2 regions of the Streptomyces sp. NPDC101165 genome follow, and region 2 is predicted to be linked to the other one. Evidence: riboswitches for the same ligand, from Rfam matches in the RefSeq annotation. Region 2 holds a riboswitch; the other holds the start of a gene.

Region 1 (8,508 bases), on a different contig from region 2:
AGGTGCCGACGAAGGACCAGTACGGCCCGGAGGGTGCGGACATCGCCAAGGGCGGCGAGCTGTTCCGTACCAACTGCGCGCAGTGCCACAACTTCACCGGCAAGGGCGGTGCCCTCACCAAGGGCAAGTTCGCGCCGGACCTGACGGGCGTCGACCCGAAGCACATCTACGAGGCCATGCAGACGGGCCCGCAGAACATGCCGTCCTTCCCCGACACCACGATGTCGGAGAAGAACAAGAAGGACGTCATCGCGTACCTGAACGCGATCAACAGCAGCGAGACGGAGCAGCCGGGCGGCATGGAGCTGGGCGGTCTCGGCCCGGTCACCGAGGGCCTGTTCGCATGGGTCTTCGGTCTCGGTGCGCTGATCGCGGTAGCCGTCTGGGTCGCCGCTCGGACCGCAAAGGCCAAGAAGTCATGAGTAGCCAAGACATTCCAGAAGAGAACCTGCCCGCTGAGCAGGAGTACGCGCACGGCGCCGTGAGCGTCGCGGACGAGCAGAACCCGTTCGCGGACCCGGGGCTGCCGCCCCACGAGCACCGGATCCAGGACATCGACGAGCGGGCCGCCAAGCGGTCCGAGCGCTTCGTCGCCCTGCTGTTCACGGTGTCGATGCTGGCCACCGTCGGCTTCATCGCCTCGTACGTGGCGGTCCCGCAGGACAAGGCGATCTTCGTCTTCCCGCTGGGGCACATCAGCGCGCTGAACTTCGCGCTCGGCCTGACCCTCGGTACGGCGCTGTTCTGCATCGGCGCGGGTGCGGTCCACTGGGCCCGCACCCTGATGTCCGATGTCGAGGTCGCCGACGAACGGCACGCGATCGCCGCCTCTCCCGAGGTGCGTGCTCAGGTCCACGCGGACTTCAAGCAGGGTGCCAAGGAGTCGGCGCTCGGCCGCCGCAAGCTGATCCGCAACACGATGTTCGGCGCGATGGCCATGGTGCCGCTCTCCGGCGTCATGCTGCTGCGCGACCTCGGCCCGCTGCCCGGCACCTCGCTGCGCCACACGCTGTGGGCCAAGGGCAAGCTGCTCGTCAACATGAACACGAACCAGCCGCTGCGTCCCGAGGACGTCGCCGTCGGTTCGCTGACCTTCGCCAAGCCCGAGGGCCTGGAGGAGGCACAGGAGGACTTCCAGAACGAGATCGCCAAGGCGGCCCTGATGATCATCCGGCTGCAGCCGGACAACATCAAGGACAAGCGCGAGCTCGAGTGGTCGCACGAGGGCATCGTCGCGTTCTCGAAGATCTGCACCCACGTCGGTTGCCCGATCTCCCTGTACGAGCAGCAGACGCACCACGTGCTGTGCCCGTGCCACCAGTCCACCTTCGACCTCTCCGACGGTGCCCGAGTGATCTTCGGCCCCGCCGGTCACGCCCTGCCGCAGCTCCGCATCGGCGTGAACGACGAGGGCTACCTCGAGGCGCTCGGCGACTTCGAAGAGCCCGTCGGTCCTGCATTCTGGGAGCGCGGATGAGCACCAACGAGAACAACGAGCGACGCGGCAAGGCGCCCGCCGGCGAGCGCGTCGCCGACTGGGCCGACGGACGGCTCGGGATCTACTCCCTGGCCAAGTCCAACATGCGCAAGATCTTCCCCGACCACTGGTCGTTCATGTTGGGCGAAGTCTGCCTGTACAGCTTCCTCATCATCATCCTGACCGGTGTGTACCTGACGCTGTTCTTCCATCCGTCGATGAACGAGGTGGTGTACCACGGCAGCTACGTCCCGCTCCAGGGACAGCTCATGTCCGAGGCGTTCAGCTCGACCCTGCACATCTCGTTCGACGTGCGTGGTGGTCTGCTCATCCGGCAGATCCACCACTGGGCCGCGCTGATCTTCCTCGCCGGCATGTTCGTGCACATGATGCGCGTGTTCTTCACGGGCGCGTTCCGCAAGCCGCGTGAGATCAACTGGCTGTTCGGCTTCCTGCTGTTCGTCCTGGGCATGTTCACCGGTTTCACCGGTTACTCGCTCCCGGACGACCTGCTCTCCGGCACCGGTGTCCGCTTCACCGAGGGCGCGATCCTGTCGATGCCGATCGTCGGCACCTACATCTCGTTCTTCCTCTTCGGCGGCGAGTTCCCCGGTCACGACTTCGTCGCCCGGTTCTACTCGATCCACATCCTGCTGCTGCCGGGCATCATGCTCGGCCTGGTGGTGGGCCACCTGATCCTGGTCTTCTACCACAAGCACACGCAGTTCGCGGGTCCCGGAAAGACGAACAACAACGTCGTCGGCATGCCGCTGCTGCCGGTGTACATGGCCAAGGCCGGAGGCTTCTTCTTCCTGGTCTTCGGTGTGATCGCCGCCATCGCCGCGGTGACCCAGATCAACCCGATCTGGGCCATGGGTCCCTACCGCCCCGACCAGGTGTCCACCGGCGCCCAGCCCGACTGGTACATGGGCTTCGCCGAGGGTCTGGTCCGCTACATGCCGGGCTGGGAGATCAACTTCTGGGGTCACACGCTCGTCCTGGGCGTGTTCATCCCGCTGGTGCTCTTCGGTCTCGTGCTGGCGGCGATCGCGTTGTACCCGTTCATCGAGTCCTGGGTCACCGGCGACAAGAGCGAGCACCACATCCTGGACCGCCCGCGCAACGCCCCGACCCGTACCGCGTTCGGTGTCGCCTGGGTCACCGTGTACATGGTCGGCCTGGTCGGTGGTGGCAACGACCTCATCGCCACCCACTTCAACCTGTCGATCAACGACGTGACCTGGTTCGTCCGGATCTTCTTCTTCGCCGGACCGGTCATCGCGTTCATCGTCACCAAGCGGATCTGCCTCGGCCTGCAGCGCCGCGACCGCGACAAGGTGCTGCACGGTCGCGAGACCGGCATCATCAAGCGCCTGCCGCACGGTGAGTTCATCGAGGTGCACGAGCCGCTCAGCCAGGAGCAGCTGCACACCCTCACGGCTCACCACCAGTACGAGCCGGCCGAGATCGGCCCGACGGTCGACGAGAACGGTGTCGAGCGCAAGGTGAAGGGGTCCGAGAAGCTGCGCGCCAAGCTCAGCAACGCCTACTACGGCGAGGACAACCAGATCCCGAAGCCGACTGTCGACGAGTACAAGGAGATCACGAGCGGCCACGGCCACCACTGATCCCCGCGTCGCCACGCCACGCCGAAGGGCCCCGTCCGTGTTCCGGACGGGGCCCTTCACCGTGTCCCGGGCTGGATAGGGTGGGAGCACACTGTTCTTCTAGACACCCAGGAGCGGCTATGAACGCTGTGACCCCCGCTGGAGGCGACACCGCGGCGGGCCGTTCCTGGCCCGCCCTGCTGAACGGGCTGCTGGACGGCCGGGACCTGTCCGCCGACGACACGGCCTGGGCGATGGACCTGATCATGCGCGGCGAGGCGACCGACGCGCAGATCGCCGGGTTCCTGGTGGCCCTGCGGTCCAAGGGCGAGACGGTGGAGGAGATCACCGGACTCGTGCGGACCATGTACGAGCACGCCAACGTGATCGAGGTACCCGGGCCCGCCGTCGACATCGTCGGCACGGGCGGTGACGGCGCCAAGACGGTGAACATCTCCACGATGTCGTCGATCGTCGTCGCCGGCACCGGAGCGAAGGTCGTCAAGCACGGCAACCGCGCCGCGTCCTCCGCCTCCGGGTCCTCCGACGTCCTGGAGAAGCTCGGGATCAACCTGAACCTGACCCCGAAGCGGGTCGCCGAGGTCGCCGACGAGGCCGGCATCACCATCTGCTTCGCGGTGAAGTTCCACCCGGCGCTGCGTCATGTCGCCGCGGCGCGCGGCCAGTTGGGGATCCGTACCACCTTCAACGTGCTCGGCCCGCTCACCAACCCGGCCAAGGTGCGCGCCCAGGCGGTCGGTGTCGCCGACCCCCGGATGGCGCCGATCGTGGCCGGGGTCCTCGCCGAGCGCGGCAACTCCGCCCTGGTCTTCCGGGGTGACGACGGCCTGGACGAGCTGACGACCACGTCCACCTCCCGGGTGTGGGTGGTCCGGGACGGCAAGGTCACGGAGGAGAGCTTCGACCCGCGGGACGTCGGCATCGACCTCGTCCCCGTGGAGGCCCTGCGTGGCGCCGACGCCTCCTACAACGCGGAGGTCGCCCGCCGCGTGCTGGACGGCGAGCAGGGCGCGGTCCGGGACGCGGTCCTGCTGAACTCGGCGGCCGCCCTGGTGGCGCTCGACCCGACCGAGGCACCCCTGGCCGAGCAGCTCCGCGCCGGCATGGCCAAGGCGGCCGTGTCGATCGACTCGGGCGAGGCGAAGCGGACGCTGGAGCGGTGGGTGGCGGCCAGCAACAAGTAGCGGGTGGCTGATCGCCGTCGCAGCGGGTGTCCCGGGATCCGGACAGAAGTTGCGCGGCGGCGATCAGCTCGGCTACGTTCCTGACCAGGTCATGAGTGACAGTCATGAGGCCCCGGCCGACTGTCCGGCAACCCTCCGTCCGTGGCGGGGTGCCCCGGGTGAAGACCAGGCCGTGGGCAACGAGGTCCACGGCAAGCGCGGACCCCTCGCACACCAGGGGTCCTGGTCGTCGAGGGAGCCTTCTGTGAGCAAGCGAATGCGATAGGGCGTAGAGCCCCGCCTCCGCGTACCCCTTTCACCTTCCCCACGTTCGAGCCGTACGCGCTCACGTGGTGATTCGCCTTGCCTCTCACAGGAGCTCGCCATGTCCGTCTTCACCGCTGCTGCCGACCAGTCCGTTTGTGCCCCTCTGTCCGTTCTGGGCCGTGACGTCACCGTCCCGCTCGTGACCGGCGGCGAAGTCACCTACGCGGCGCTCGACTACGCGGCCAGCGCCCCCGCCCTCCAGCGCGTCTGGGACGACGTGGCGGCCTACGCGCCGTACTACGGCAGCGTCCACCGCGGTGCCGGCTACCTCTCCCAGCTCTCCACCGACCTGTTCGAGAACGCCCGCAGGACGGTCGCCGAGTTCCTCGACTGCCGTGCGGCCGACCAGGTGGTCTTCACCCGCTCGACCACGGACTCCCTGAACCTCCTCGCCGCCGCCCTGCCCGCCGACTGTCAGGTCTTCGTCTTCGAGACCGAGCACCACGCCTCCCTGCTGCCCTGGCAGGACGCCCGCGTCACCTACCTCGACGCCCCGCGCACCCCGCGGCAGGCCGTCGAGACCCTGGAGCGGGCCCTCGCCGACCGTGACCCCTACGGCCCGGCCCTGGTCTGCGTCACCGGCGCCTCCAACGTCACCGGCGAGCTGTGGCCGGTGCGCGAGCTGGCCGCCGCGGCCCATGCGCACGGCGCCCGGATCGTCCTGGACGCCGCCCAGCTGGCCCCGCACCACCCCGTGTCGGTCCAGGACCTCGACGTCGACTGGGTCGCCTTCTCCGGCCACAAGCTGTACGCCCCCTTCGGCTCCGGCGTCCTGGCCGGGCGCGCCGACTGGCTGGTCGAGGCCGAGCCGTACCTCGCGGGCGGCGGCGCCAGCCGCAAGGTGACCCGGCGCGAGGACGGGGGAGTGGCCGTGGAGTGGCACGAGACCGCCGCCCGCCACGAGGCCGGCTCCCCGAACGTCATCGGCGCCTACTCCATCGCCTCCGCCTGCAGGGCGCTGACGGAGGCCGGTTTCGACACGCTGGTCGCCCGCGAGCAGCACCTGATCGCGAAGGTGCGGGCCGGCCTGGCCGAGGTCCCCGCGGTCCGGGTCCTCTCCCTCTTCGGCGACGACGCCCCGCGCGTCGGCGTGATCAGCTTCGTCGTGGACGGCTGGAACAGCTCCCACTTCGCCGCCGCCCTCTCCGCCGAGTACGGCATCGGCGTCCGTGACGGCCTGTTCTGCGCCCACCCGCTGGTCCGCACCCTCCTCGGCTCCGACCCCCAGACCCAGGGCGAGTGCGGGGCCCCCGAGGCCGCACCGGGCGAGAAGTCCCTGAACGCGATCCGCGTGAGCTTCGGTGCGGGCACCCCCGACGAGCACGTGGAGCGCTTCGTCACGGCGGTGAAGGAACTGGTGACCGAGGGCGCGAAGTGGACGTACCGCACGGAGGAAGGCCGCTGCGTCCCGGCGGTGTGAGCTTCTGAACGCCCGGTGGGGCGGTCTTCAGCCGATCAGTTGTCCAACCCGATCGAGAAGGCCGCCTCCAGGTCGTGCTGCGAGTACGTACGGAAGGCGACGTGCGTGTCCGTGGCCTCGACCCCGGGGATCTTGCTGATCCGCCCCGGAATCACGTCGGCCAGATCCTCGTGCTGCCGCACCCGCACCATGGCGATCAGGTCGTACGTACCGGTGACGGAGAAGACCTCGCTCACCGAATCCAGCGAAGCGACCTGCTCCGCGATCTCGGGGATCCGGTCCACGCTGGTCTTGATCAGGACGATCGCGGTGATCACGACGGGTTCTCTCCCTCGGGTGCCGGAGCCGGTGCGCACTTCACTCTAGTCGCCCGCCCGTCTCCCACCACCGCCCTTCCCAGGCCGCCCTTCGGGCCCTCCTTCTTGCGGTACCGCACCCACGCGTAGCCGAACCCCACCCCGAAGCCGACGAGGTGCGCGAGGTAGGCCACCCCCGGCCCCTCGCCGGCGCGCCCCGCCGCCAGCCACTGCAGCGCCGCCCAGAAGGGCAGCACCACCCAGGCCGGGAAGCGCATCGGCAGGAAGAACAGGAAGGGGAGCAGACTGGTGACACGGGCGCGGGGAAACAGATAGAGGAACGCGCCGAGAACCGCCGAGATCGCCCCGGACGCGCCCACCAGCGACTGCTCGGAGGTGGCGTTGGCGGCCGCGTAGCCCAGCAGGGCCAGGTAACCGCAGCAGACGTAGAAGAGGGTGAACTCCACCCGGCCCATTCGTTCCTCGGTCATCATCCCGAAGACGAAGAGGAAGAGCATGTTGCCGAGCAGATGCACCCAGCTGCCGTGCACGAACAGCGCGGTGACCGGGGTCAGGGCCTCCCGGACGGGCTCGTCGAACAGCCGCGCCGGGACCACCCCCCAGTGCCGGAAGTACGCGCGCTGCGCGGCCGGCAGCGCGTCCACGGAGCCGTACGCCGGAGTGAGCCCGGAGGCCGGGCCCAGGACGAAGATCAGGGAGCACACGGCGATGAGGGCGTACGTCATCGGCGCGGGGGTGTCCCGGAGCGCCCTGAGTGTGCGGCCGGCCGTCGTGCTCCAGGCGTTGATCATGACTACAGAGCATGACGTAAGGGGACGCAACCTGACAGACCGCCTCGCCGCCGTGGACGGACGGGCGGTGAGTACCCGCCAGGCCGTAGGGTTACGAGCCACACGCGTCGAGGAGCGGCGCGGACCGACCCGAGAAGGAAGCGAACAGTCACGATGACGGTTCCCCTGCCGACCGCCACGACGCGATGGCGCTGCACCCTCTGCGGCAACCTCACCCGCTTCGATGTGACCCGCTCGTCGAAGGTCGTCGAGTACGTCCACCTCGACCTCGCCGGTGAGCCGACGGTCGAGGAACGCGAGGTGGTCAGTGAGACCATCGACTCGGTCCGCTGCCGCTGGTGCAACGCGGTGGACCAGGTGGAACTCGTGGACAGGCCGGGCGCCGGCTCCTGAGCGGAGCGGGCCCCGTACAGGTATTGGGGTGTGACGGATGGTGGAGACCGCAGGCGGGGGGCCGGGCGACGGCACCGCTGAGGTGCTTGACCGTCCGCTGCCCGACGGCGTGCGCCGACGGGTCGTGCAGATCGTCTCGGACGGATTCGGCGGCCTGACCGTGGCGGAACTGCCCGCCCAATTGCGGCAGTACGCCCGGTTCGCCCCGAACCGGCGGGCCAAGTTCGCCGGGAACGCGATGGCGGCCGCGCTGGAGACCGATCCGCTCTTCCGGCAGCGGATCGGAGAGAAGTTCAGAGAGGCGCAGCCGGAGCTGTCCGGCGCCCTCGACTCCGGCTCGCCGCCCCCGGCCGCGGACCCGCTCGACGTGGCGGCCGCGGCCTATGTGCTGCGCCCGGCGGGCTGGGTGAAGCTGGTCACCGCGGCCGGCGAGGAGGCCCAGCGCGCGGACGCCGAGCGGGCCGACGAGGAGAGCCGGGCCGAGCTGGAGCGGCTGCGCGAGGAGCTGGCCGAGGCGCGGACGCAGACCCGGTCCGAGACCGAGCGGCTGCGCATCGAGATGGAGTCGGCGAAGAAGGAAGCGGAGTCGCTGCACCGTAAGCTCCGTGCCGCGCTCAGCGACGTCAAGCGCGGCGAGGCCGCCCTGCGCAAGGTCCAGGGCGAGATCGAGGCCGTACGCGCCGAGGGGCAGGCACAGCTGTCGGCCGCCGAGAGCGAGTCCCGCCGGCTCAAGGCCCGCCTGGGTGAGGCCGAGGCCGCGCTGGAGGCCACCCGCCGGGCGGCCCGCGAGGGGCGCAGCGTCGAGGACATGCGGGTGCGGCTGCTGCTCGACACCCTGCTGGACGCCACCCAGGGGCTGCGGCGCGAACTCGCCCTGCCTCCGGTCTCCGTGCGCCCGGCCGAGACCGTGGACGCGGTCGAACCGGGACGTATGACCCCGAAGGACATCGCGGCCCGGGCCCTGTCCGAGAACGATCCGGCGATCCTGGACC
Region 2 (8,508 bases):
GGACGATGGACGGGAGTTTCTGAAAGGTGACCCGCCGGCGGACGGCGTCCCGCAGCGGTTGGAACAACACTTCCCCCGCCTCGGCCAGGCCGCCACCGATGATCAGCGTGCGCGGGTCCAGCAGGGTGAGTGCGGTGACCAGCCCGTCGGCCAGCGCGTCCACCGCCTCCTGCCAGACCCGGACGGCGTTCGGGTCACCGGACGCGACGGCCTTCGCGCAGTCGGCCGCGTCCGCTTCCGGGTCCCCGCAGGCCGCCGCCCACGCCTCGCTGACGGCGGACGCGGAGGCGTACCGCTCCAGGCAGCCGTGCTGCCCGCAGGGGCAGGGGGCCCCGCCGGGCCGTACGACGACGTGGCCGATCTCGCCGGCGAAGCCGTGCGCGCCGGCCTCCACCCGCCCGTCCACGCCGATGGCGCCGGCGATGCCGGTGCCCAGCGGCACGAACAGGAAGCGGTCGGCGCCCCTGCCCGCGCCGATCCGGCCCTCGGCGAGCCCGCCGGTGCGCACGTCGTGGCCGAGAGCCACGGGCACGCCGAGCCGGTCGGCGAGCAGGGCGCGCAGGGGTACGTCCCGCCAGCCGAGGTTGGCCGCGTAGACGGCGATGCCGTGCTCCTCGTCGACGATGCCGGGGACCGCGAGGCCGGCCGCGGCGGCCGCTTCGCCGTAGTGCTCCACGCCGTACGCGCGCAGCTCCGTGGCGAAGCCGAGGATGGTCTCGACCACCGCGTCGGGCCCGCGCTCGCGGCCGGTCGCGCGGCGGGCGCGGTGCAGAAGCGCGCCGTCGTCTCCGACGAGGGCCGCCTTCATCCCGGTACCGCCCACGTCCAGGGCGATGACATGTCTCACGGGGGACAGTGTGGCCCGCGGACCCACAAGAGGTCTAGTCCACTCACGTGGTGTAGACCTTACGTGTCCACATATTGAACGGTCAGACAGCAGGGTTGGGGCTTTGAGGGTGCGTCGGCGTACGGCAGGAACGATCGCGGTGGTGTCCGCACTGGGCATGACGGCGGTCCTCGGCGGCTGCGGGAGTACGGGCTCCTCCGACGTGACCCTCAGACTGGTCGCGGCCGACTACGGCGACTCCGCGGCGAACAGCTCGAAGAAGTACTGGGACAAGCTGGCCGAGGCGTACGAGTCCCAGCACCCCGGTGTGAAGGTCGAGGTCAGCGTCTACTCCTGGAACGACGTCGACCGCAAGGTCAAGGAGATGGTCGACGCCGGGGACGCGCCCGACCTGGCCCAGATCGGCGCCTACGCCGACTACGCGGCCGCGGGCAAGCTGTACCAGGCCTCCGACCTGCTCTCCATCCGCACCCAGGCCGACTTCCTCTCCCAGCTCTCCGACGCGGGCGAGTGGAAGCACGTGCAGTACGGCATCCCGTTCGCCGCCTCCACCCGGGTGCTCTTCTACAACAAGACCCTCTTCGCCGACGCCGGCATCACCCCGCCCACCACCTGGAGCGAGCTGGCCGCCGACGCGAAGGCGCTCAAGGACAAGGGGGTGAAGTACCCCTACGCACTGCCGCTCGGCTCCGAGGAGGCGCAGGCCGAGACCATGCAGTGGCTGCTGAGCGGCGGTGACGGCTACACCGACGACGTCGGCACCTACACCATCGACTCGGCGCAGAACGTCGAGACCTTCACCTGGCTCAAGGACGACCTGGTCGGCAAGGGCCTGACCGGTCCGGTCGCCCCGGGCAGGCTCAACCGCGCGGACGCCTTCGCCGCCTTCGCCGACGGCCAGGTCGGCATGCTCAACGGGCATCCCACACTGATCCAGCAGGCCGCCAAGAAGGGTGTGCAGTTCGGCATGGTCCCGATGCCGGGCCGCACCGGCAAGGCCAAGGCCGCGATGGGTGTCACCGACTGGATGATGGGTTTCAGGCAGCACGGGCACGCCGAGCAGATAGGCGACTTCCTCGACTTCGTCTACGCGCAGAAGAACGTCCTCGCCTTCTCCCGCGAGTACGGACTCCTCCCGGTCACGGGCTCCGCCTCCAACACCATGACCGAGTCGAACTCCGCCCCCGACAAGGATCTGCGCCCCTTCCTCGACCAGCTCCCGATCTCCGAGCTGTATCCCGTCGGCAAGACCTCCTGGGCGACGGTCAGCGCGTCCGTGAAGAAGGAGATCGGCCAGGCGGTCACCCCCGGCGGCAGCCCCATCGGCATCCTGACCCGCCTCCAGGCGACGGCGACCGAGGCGGACAGCAGCGACGTGAACTGACCCGGCTGTCACTGCCCGGCGTTACGGTGACCCCCATGGAACTGGGCACCCGCGAAAAGGCCATCCTCGCGCTGGAGCGCCGGACCTTCCCCGGCCCCGGCGCGAAGGAACGAGCCGTCCGCGAGGAACTGGGCCTGTCCCCGGTCCGCTACTACCAGCTTCTCAACGCCCTCCTGGACGACGAGCGGGCCCTGTCCCTGGACCCGGTGACGGTGAACCGCCTGCGCCGGGTCCGGGAGGCACGCCGCTCCGAGCGCTGAGCCCCGAGCCCCTGGCAGGGTCCGGGGCGGAGCCCCAGGAGTGACCACGGCCCGCCCTGGATACTGTCGCCGTATGGACCTTCTGCCGACCCCGGCGACCAAGGCCGGACGGGATGGACTGCAGGCGCTGCTCGCGAAGCCCCGCTCAGCAGTGATCGGACTCGACTTCGACGGCACACTCTCCCCGATCGTCGAAGACCCCGAGCAGGCCCGAGCCCACCCGGATGCCGTCCCCGCACTGGCCATCCTCGCCCCCAAGGTCGCCTCGGTCGCCGTGATCACCGGCAGACCCGCCGAGGTGGCGGTCCGGCACGGCGGCTTCGCGGGCACCCCCGGCCTGGAGCACCTCGTCGTCCTCGGCCACTACGGCGCCGAACGCTGGGACGCCGCGACGAACACGGTCACCGCACCCCCACCCCACCCGGGTGTGGCCGCGGTCCGCGCCGAGCTGCCGGGCCTCCTGGACCGCGTCGGCGCCGGCCACGGCACCTGGATCGAGGAGAAGGGGCGCGCCGTCGCCGTCCACACGCGCCGCGCCGACGACCCGCAGGCCGTGTTCGAGGCCCTGCGCGGCCCCCTCGCCGACCTCGCCACCCGGCACGGCCTGATCGTCGAGCCCGGCCGGCTGGTCCTCGAACTCCGCCCGCCCGGCATGGACAAGGGCGTCGCCCTCCTCGACCACGTCCGCGCCACCGGCGCCGAGTCCGTCCTCTATGCCGGCGACGACCTCGGCGACCTCCCCGCCTACGCCGCCGTCGACAAGCTCCGCTCCGACGGCGTCCCCGGCCTCCTGGTCTGCAGCGGCAGCACCGAGGTCACGGAACTGGCGGAGCGGGCGGACGTGGTGGTGGACGGCCCGGAGGGAGTCGTAGCACTGCTGCGGGCACTGGCGGCACACATGGCGTGATCAGCCCGTTCCGGGTGCCCGGAAATCACCGCTCAAGTGCACCGAGCTGATCCAGGAACCACTGAGCCGGCGGCAACGCAGTAGCCGCGGCAGCCAGCCTCTTGGACCGCTCCGCCCGCTCACCCGCCGGCAGCGCGAGCGCCTCGTGCAACGCGCTCGCCGTGCCCCCGATGTCGTACGGGTTCACCACGATCGCGTCCTCGCCCAGCTCCTCGTACGCCCCCGCCTCCCGCGACAGCACCAGTGCGCACCCCTCGTCGGAGACGACCGGCACCTCCTTGGCGACCAGGTTCATGCCGTCCCGGATCGGGTTGACCAGCGCCACGTCCGCGAGCCGGTACGCGGCCAGGGAGCGGGCGAAGTCGTCCTTGACGTGCAGCACGACCGGCGTCCAGTCCTCGGTCCCGTACACGGAGTTGATCGTCTCCGCGACCCGCTGCACCTCGGCCGTGTACTCCCGGTAGATGCCGAGGTCCTGCCGGGACGGGTAGGCGAAGGCGAGGTGGACCACCCGTTCGCGCCACTCGGGGTGGTCCTCCAGCAGCTGCCGGTACGCCAGCAGGCCGCGCACGATGTTCTTGGACAGCTCGGTGCGGTCCACCCGGACGATCGTCCGGCGCCCCTCGCCGATCTCCTCCCGCAGCGCGGCCATCCGCTCGTCCACGTCCGTCCGGTGCGCCCGCTCGCGCAGGAAGTCCGCGTCCGCGCCGAGCCCGTGCACACCGATCCGGGTCCCGGACGGGATGCCGGGGCCCAGCACCGCGTGACAGCAGTCGGTGAACGCGTCCGCCCAGCGCCGGGTCAGGAACGCGGCCCGGTCCGCGCCCAGGATGCCGGTCAGCAGCTCGGCCGCGATGTCGTCGGGCAGCAGACGGAAGTAGTCCGGCGGGGCCCAGGGAGTGTGCGAGAAGTGGCCGATGCGCAGGTCGGGGCGGAGCCGGCGGAGCATCCGGGGGGTGAGGGCCAGGTGGTAGTCCTGGACGAGCACCGCGGCGCCGTCCGCCGCCTCCTCGGCCAGCGCCTCGGCGAAGGCGCGGTTGTACGCCTCGTACGACGCCCACTGCCGCCGGAACTCCGCGTCGAAGACCGGCTCCAGCGGGGTCTGGTACAGCATGTGGTGGACGAACCAGAGCACCGAGTTGGCGATGCCGTTGTACGCGTCGGTGAACACGGTCGCGTCGATGTCGAGCATCCGCACCCGCTGCCCGCCGGTCTCCTCGGCCGGCAGCAGCCCGCCGTCCGCGCGCCGTACCGCCTCGCGGTCGCCGCCGCCCAGCGCGGCGCACACCCACACCGCATTGTGGTTCGGCCCGATGGCCGACAGCCCCGAGACCAGCCCGCCGCCGCCCCGCTTGGCGAGCAGCGAACCGTCCTCGTGCACCTCGTACGAAACCGGGCCGCGGTTGGACGCGACCAGCACATCAGCAGTGTGCGCGGAAGCCATGGTCCTCAACCTAGCCCGGCCCGGAAACGCTCAAACGTACGGTCTGCCCCGGAAGGGGGCTGTATACAGCCGTTCTCGTGCGCCCCTCACGCCACCCGGCGCGCCGCGTACTCCGCGATCTCCGCCATCGGTGGCCGTTCCTCGGTGTCCACCGAGTAGGTGCGTGGCTCGAACCCGTCCTCGCCCCGCTCGAACTGGGTGAGGGACGGCCGGACGAGGTGTCCGCGGGCGAGCCTGAGCTGTGCGGTGCGGTAGATCGCCGCGGCCATCCGGCCCAGCGCCTGGCCGTCCTGGTGGCGGTGCTTGCGCACGCCGACGTCGACCTGGGCGAGGGCGTCCAGGCCCACCAGGTGCAGGGCGTCGACCAGCATGCCCAGCTCGACGCCGTAGCCGACGGGGAAGGGGAGCTGTTCCAGCAGCGAGCGGCGGGCCGCGTACTCGCCGCCGAGCGGCTGCACGAAACCGGCCAGCTGCGGCCAGTGCATGTTCAGCAGCGGGCGGGCCATGAGTTCGGTGACCCGGCCGCCCTGCCCTGCTGCGCCGCCGAGCGGGCGGTCGTACATCGCCTTGACCAGGTCGACGCCCGGCTCGGTGAGCAGCGGGCCGACGATGCCGGAGACGAAGTCGGAGGAGAACTCCTTCAGGTCGGCGTCGATGAAGCAGATGACGTCCCCGCTGGTCACCAGCAGCGAGCGCCACAGCACCTCGCCCTTGCCGGGGACGGCCGGGATGCGCGGGAGGATCTCGTCGCGGTGGACGACCCGCGCGCCCGCCGACGCGGCCACCTCGGAGGTGCGGTCGGTGGACCCGGAGTCGACGACGACGATCTCGTCGACGAGCGGGACCTGCTGCATGAGGTCGTGACGGATGATCGCGACGATGTCGCCGACCGTCTTCTCCTCGTTCAGCGCGGGCAGGACGACGGAGACGGACTGACCGGTGCGCTGTTTGGCGGCGAGTATCCGGTGGAGCGGACGATCGGTCACGGACCAGGAGCGGGCGGCCAGCCAGCGCTCGACTTCTTCCAGCACGGTCTGCGGCTCCTCACTGTCGTGATCACAGGGCGTGACCGTGTGATCCATCTCGCGGTTCGGACGACTATCTCAACTGTCCTGGCCTTCGGTTACAGTCTTGAACAACGCCGGTGACCATCGCATGTCAGGGTCAACGAGCGTTGACAACCACATACAGCTCATCCAGAGGGGCAGAGGGAAACGGCCCGATGAAGCCCCGGCAACCCTCCAGTCGGTTCTCGTTCTCCAGCGAGGCTCCCGGCTAGGGAAGGTGCCAAATCCGTCTCACGGCGAGATGCGTCGTGAGGAAGATGAGGAGAAAGGGCCTCGCCTCCATGGCTGTGCAGACAGTTGCAAGCACCAGCAATCCCACCGTAGACCTCGGCCCCGCCGCGGCGCTGAGCTGTCGCGAGTGCGGTCACCGGGTGCCCCTCGGGCCGGTGTTCGCCTGCGAGGAGTGTTTCGGTCCGCTGGAGATCGCCTACGACTTCTCCGCCTACGACACCGAAGAACTGCGTAAGCGCATCGAGTCCGGCCCCGCGAACATCTGGCGTTACGCGCCGCTGCTGCCCGTCCCCGCCGACGTGGCCGACAAGCCCAACATCAACCCGGGCTGGACCAAGCTCGTCAAGGCCGACAACCTGGCCCGCGAGCTGGGCGTCACCGGCGGGCTGTACGTGAAGGACGACTCCGGCAACCCGACGCACTCCTTCAAGGACCGGGTGGTGGCCCAGGCCCTGGAGGCCGCGCGTGCCTTCGGCTTCACCACGCTCTCCTGCTCCTCGACCGGCAACCTCGCCGGTGCCGTCGGCGCCGCCGCCGCCCGCGCCGGCTTCCGCTCCTGCGTGTTCATCCCGCACGACCTGGAGCAGGGCAAGGTCGTCATGGCCGCGGTCTACGGCGGCGAGCTGGTCGGCATCGAGGGCAACTACGACGACGTGAACCGGTTCTGCTCCGAGCTGATCGGTGACCCGGCCGGCGAGGGCTGGGGCTTCGTCAACGTCAACCTGCGGCCGTACTACGCGGAGGGCTCGAAGACCCTGGCGTACGAGATCTGCGAGCAGCTCGGCTGGCGGCTCCCGGACCAGATCGTGGTCCCGATCGCCTCCGGCTCCCAGCTGACGAAGATCGACAAGGGTCTGCAGGAGCTGATCAAGCTCGGGCTCGTCGAGGACAAGCCGTACAAGATCTTCGGTGCGCAGGCCGAGGGCTGCTCGCCGGTGTCCACCGCCTTCAAGGCCGGTCACGACGTGGTCCGCCCGCAGAAGCCGAACACCATCGCCAAGTCGCTGGCGATCGGCAACCCGGCCGACGGCCCGTACGTCCTCGACATCGCCCGCCGTACCGGTGGCGCGGTGGAGGACGTGACGGACGAGCAGGTCGTGGACGCGATCAAGCTGCTGGCCCGGACCGAGGGCATCTTCGCGGAGACCGCCGGCGGTGTGACGGTCGGCGTGACGAAGAAGCTGATCGAGGACGGTGTGCTCGACCCGACCCTGACGACGGTCGTCCTCAACACCGGTGACGGCCTCAAGACGCTGGACGCGGTGGCGGGTACGGGGCTCACCGCGACGATCCGTCCCACCCTCGAGTCGTTCCGCGACGCGGGGCTCGTCTGAGGGCCTCGTCCTTTCGTTTCCGTCTGCGGGCCGGTGGGGGCTGGTCACGCAGTTCCACCCCGACCGGAGGTTTCAACGTGAGCGTCACCGTCCGCATCCCCACCATCCTGCGCACCTACACCGGTGGCCGGGCCGAGGTCGCCGCCGAGGGCGGGACCCTCGCCGAGGTCATCCAGGACCTGGAGAAGAATCACACGGGCATCGCGGCCCGCGTTCTCGACGACCAGGGCAAGCTGCGCCGCTTCGTCAACGTGTACGTCAACGACGACGACGTCCGCTTCGAGCAGGGGCTGGAGACGGCGACCCCGGACGGCGCCGGTGTCTCCATCATTCCGGCCGTCGCCGGCGGCTGATCAAAAGTGGAGCATTACCTTCGGTAACCGTGGTTACCGATTGTTCATCGAATGGCCTCCTCCGTGAGAGAAGCGGAGGGGGCCATTCTGCGTGATTGAGCGCGGTACAGTTGGGGAACGCGTGCTGGGGCTGCGGGTCGCAAGCCCCGGAATCATGCGTTACGCCCGGTGAGAAGTGGCCAAAGTGCCCGGGCTATATGCGCCTTTTTGCGCCTTTCATGGAGCCCGACTTGCCCTGAATTCGGACGAATTCTCGGCAGATTCCGGATCGGGCGCGTCCAGAATTCTCGTCCGATTGACCTGTTGCAGAGGGCAGTTGGACAGATACATTCAGCCGCGGTCGACGCGTTCCGGCGCACGCCCCCGACCAATGGGGGGTGAGGTCTGACCCGGGTCCGCGAAGTGTGGATCTGTGCAAGGGCCAGTAATAGGGGAGTTAGGCATGGCTCAGGGCACCGTCAAGTGGTTCAACGCGGAGAAGGGGTACGGCTTCATCGCGGTCGACGGTGGTGCGGATGTTTTCGTCCACTACAGCGCGATCCAGATGGACGGTTACCGCACCCTGGAAGAGGGACAGCGGGTCGACTTCGAGATCTCGCAGGGCCAGAAGGGCCCGCAGGCGGACATGGTCCGGCTGGCGACCAGCTGAAGCACGCGTCGACTGAACAGCGACGTTCTTCT

What was found. Region 2 has a riboswitch for S-adenosylmethionine ahead of thrC (threonine synthase). Riboswitches for the same ligand answer to the same signal wherever they lie in the genome.
Region 1: linked by a shared signal. The riboswitch ahead of ACIRVH_RS19665 (aminotransferase class V-fold PLP-dependent enzyme) and the one ahead of thrC (threonine synthase) in region 2 are both predicted to bind S-adenosylmethionine.

What each region holds. Positions count from the first base shown of each region.
Region 1 covers NZ_JBIWPG010000008.1:344,196-352,703, forward strand. The annotation lists gene ACIRVH_RS19645 (c-type cytochrome) at 1-422, shown strand, start outside; gene ACIRVH_RS19650 (Rieske 2Fe-2S domain-containing protein) at 419-1,477, shown strand; gene ACIRVH_RS19655 (cytochrome bc complex cytochrome b subunit) at 1,474-3,105, shown strand; gene trpD (anthranilate phosphoribosyltransferase) at 3,225-4,289, shown strand; SAM riboswitch class IV at 4,377-4,493, shown strand; gene ACIRVH_RS19665 (aminotransferase class V-fold PLP-dependent enzyme) at 4,654-6,015, shown strand; gene ACIRVH_RS19670 (Lrp/AsnC family transcriptional regulator) at 6,051-6,332, opposite strand; gene ACIRVH_RS19675 (rhomboid family intramembrane serine protease) at 6,329-7,123, opposite strand; gene ACIRVH_RS19680 (hypothetical protein) at 7,277-7,516, shown strand; gene ACIRVH_RS19685 (NYN domain-containing protein) at 7,554-8,508, shown strand, end outside.
Region 2 covers NZ_JBIWPG010000011.1:168,044-176,551, forward strand. The annotation lists gene ACIRVH_RS24535 (ROK family protein) at 1-847, opposite strand, end outside; gene ACIRVH_RS24540 (extracellular solute-binding protein) at 987-2,231, shown strand; gene ACIRVH_RS24545 (DUF3263 domain-containing protein) at 2,267-2,491, shown strand; gene otsB (trehalose-phosphatase) at 2,565-3,398, shown strand; gene ACIRVH_RS24555 (trehalose-6-phosphate synthase) at 3,424-4,842, opposite strand; gene ACIRVH_RS24560 (glucosyl-3-phosphoglycerate synthase) at 4,929-5,873, opposite strand; SAM riboswitch class I at 6,032-6,173, shown strand; gene thrC (threonine synthase) at 6,191-7,474, shown strand; gene ACIRVH_RS24570 (MoaD/ThiS family protein) at 7,552-7,827, shown strand; gene ACIRVH_RS24575 (cold-shock protein) at 8,270-8,476, shown strand.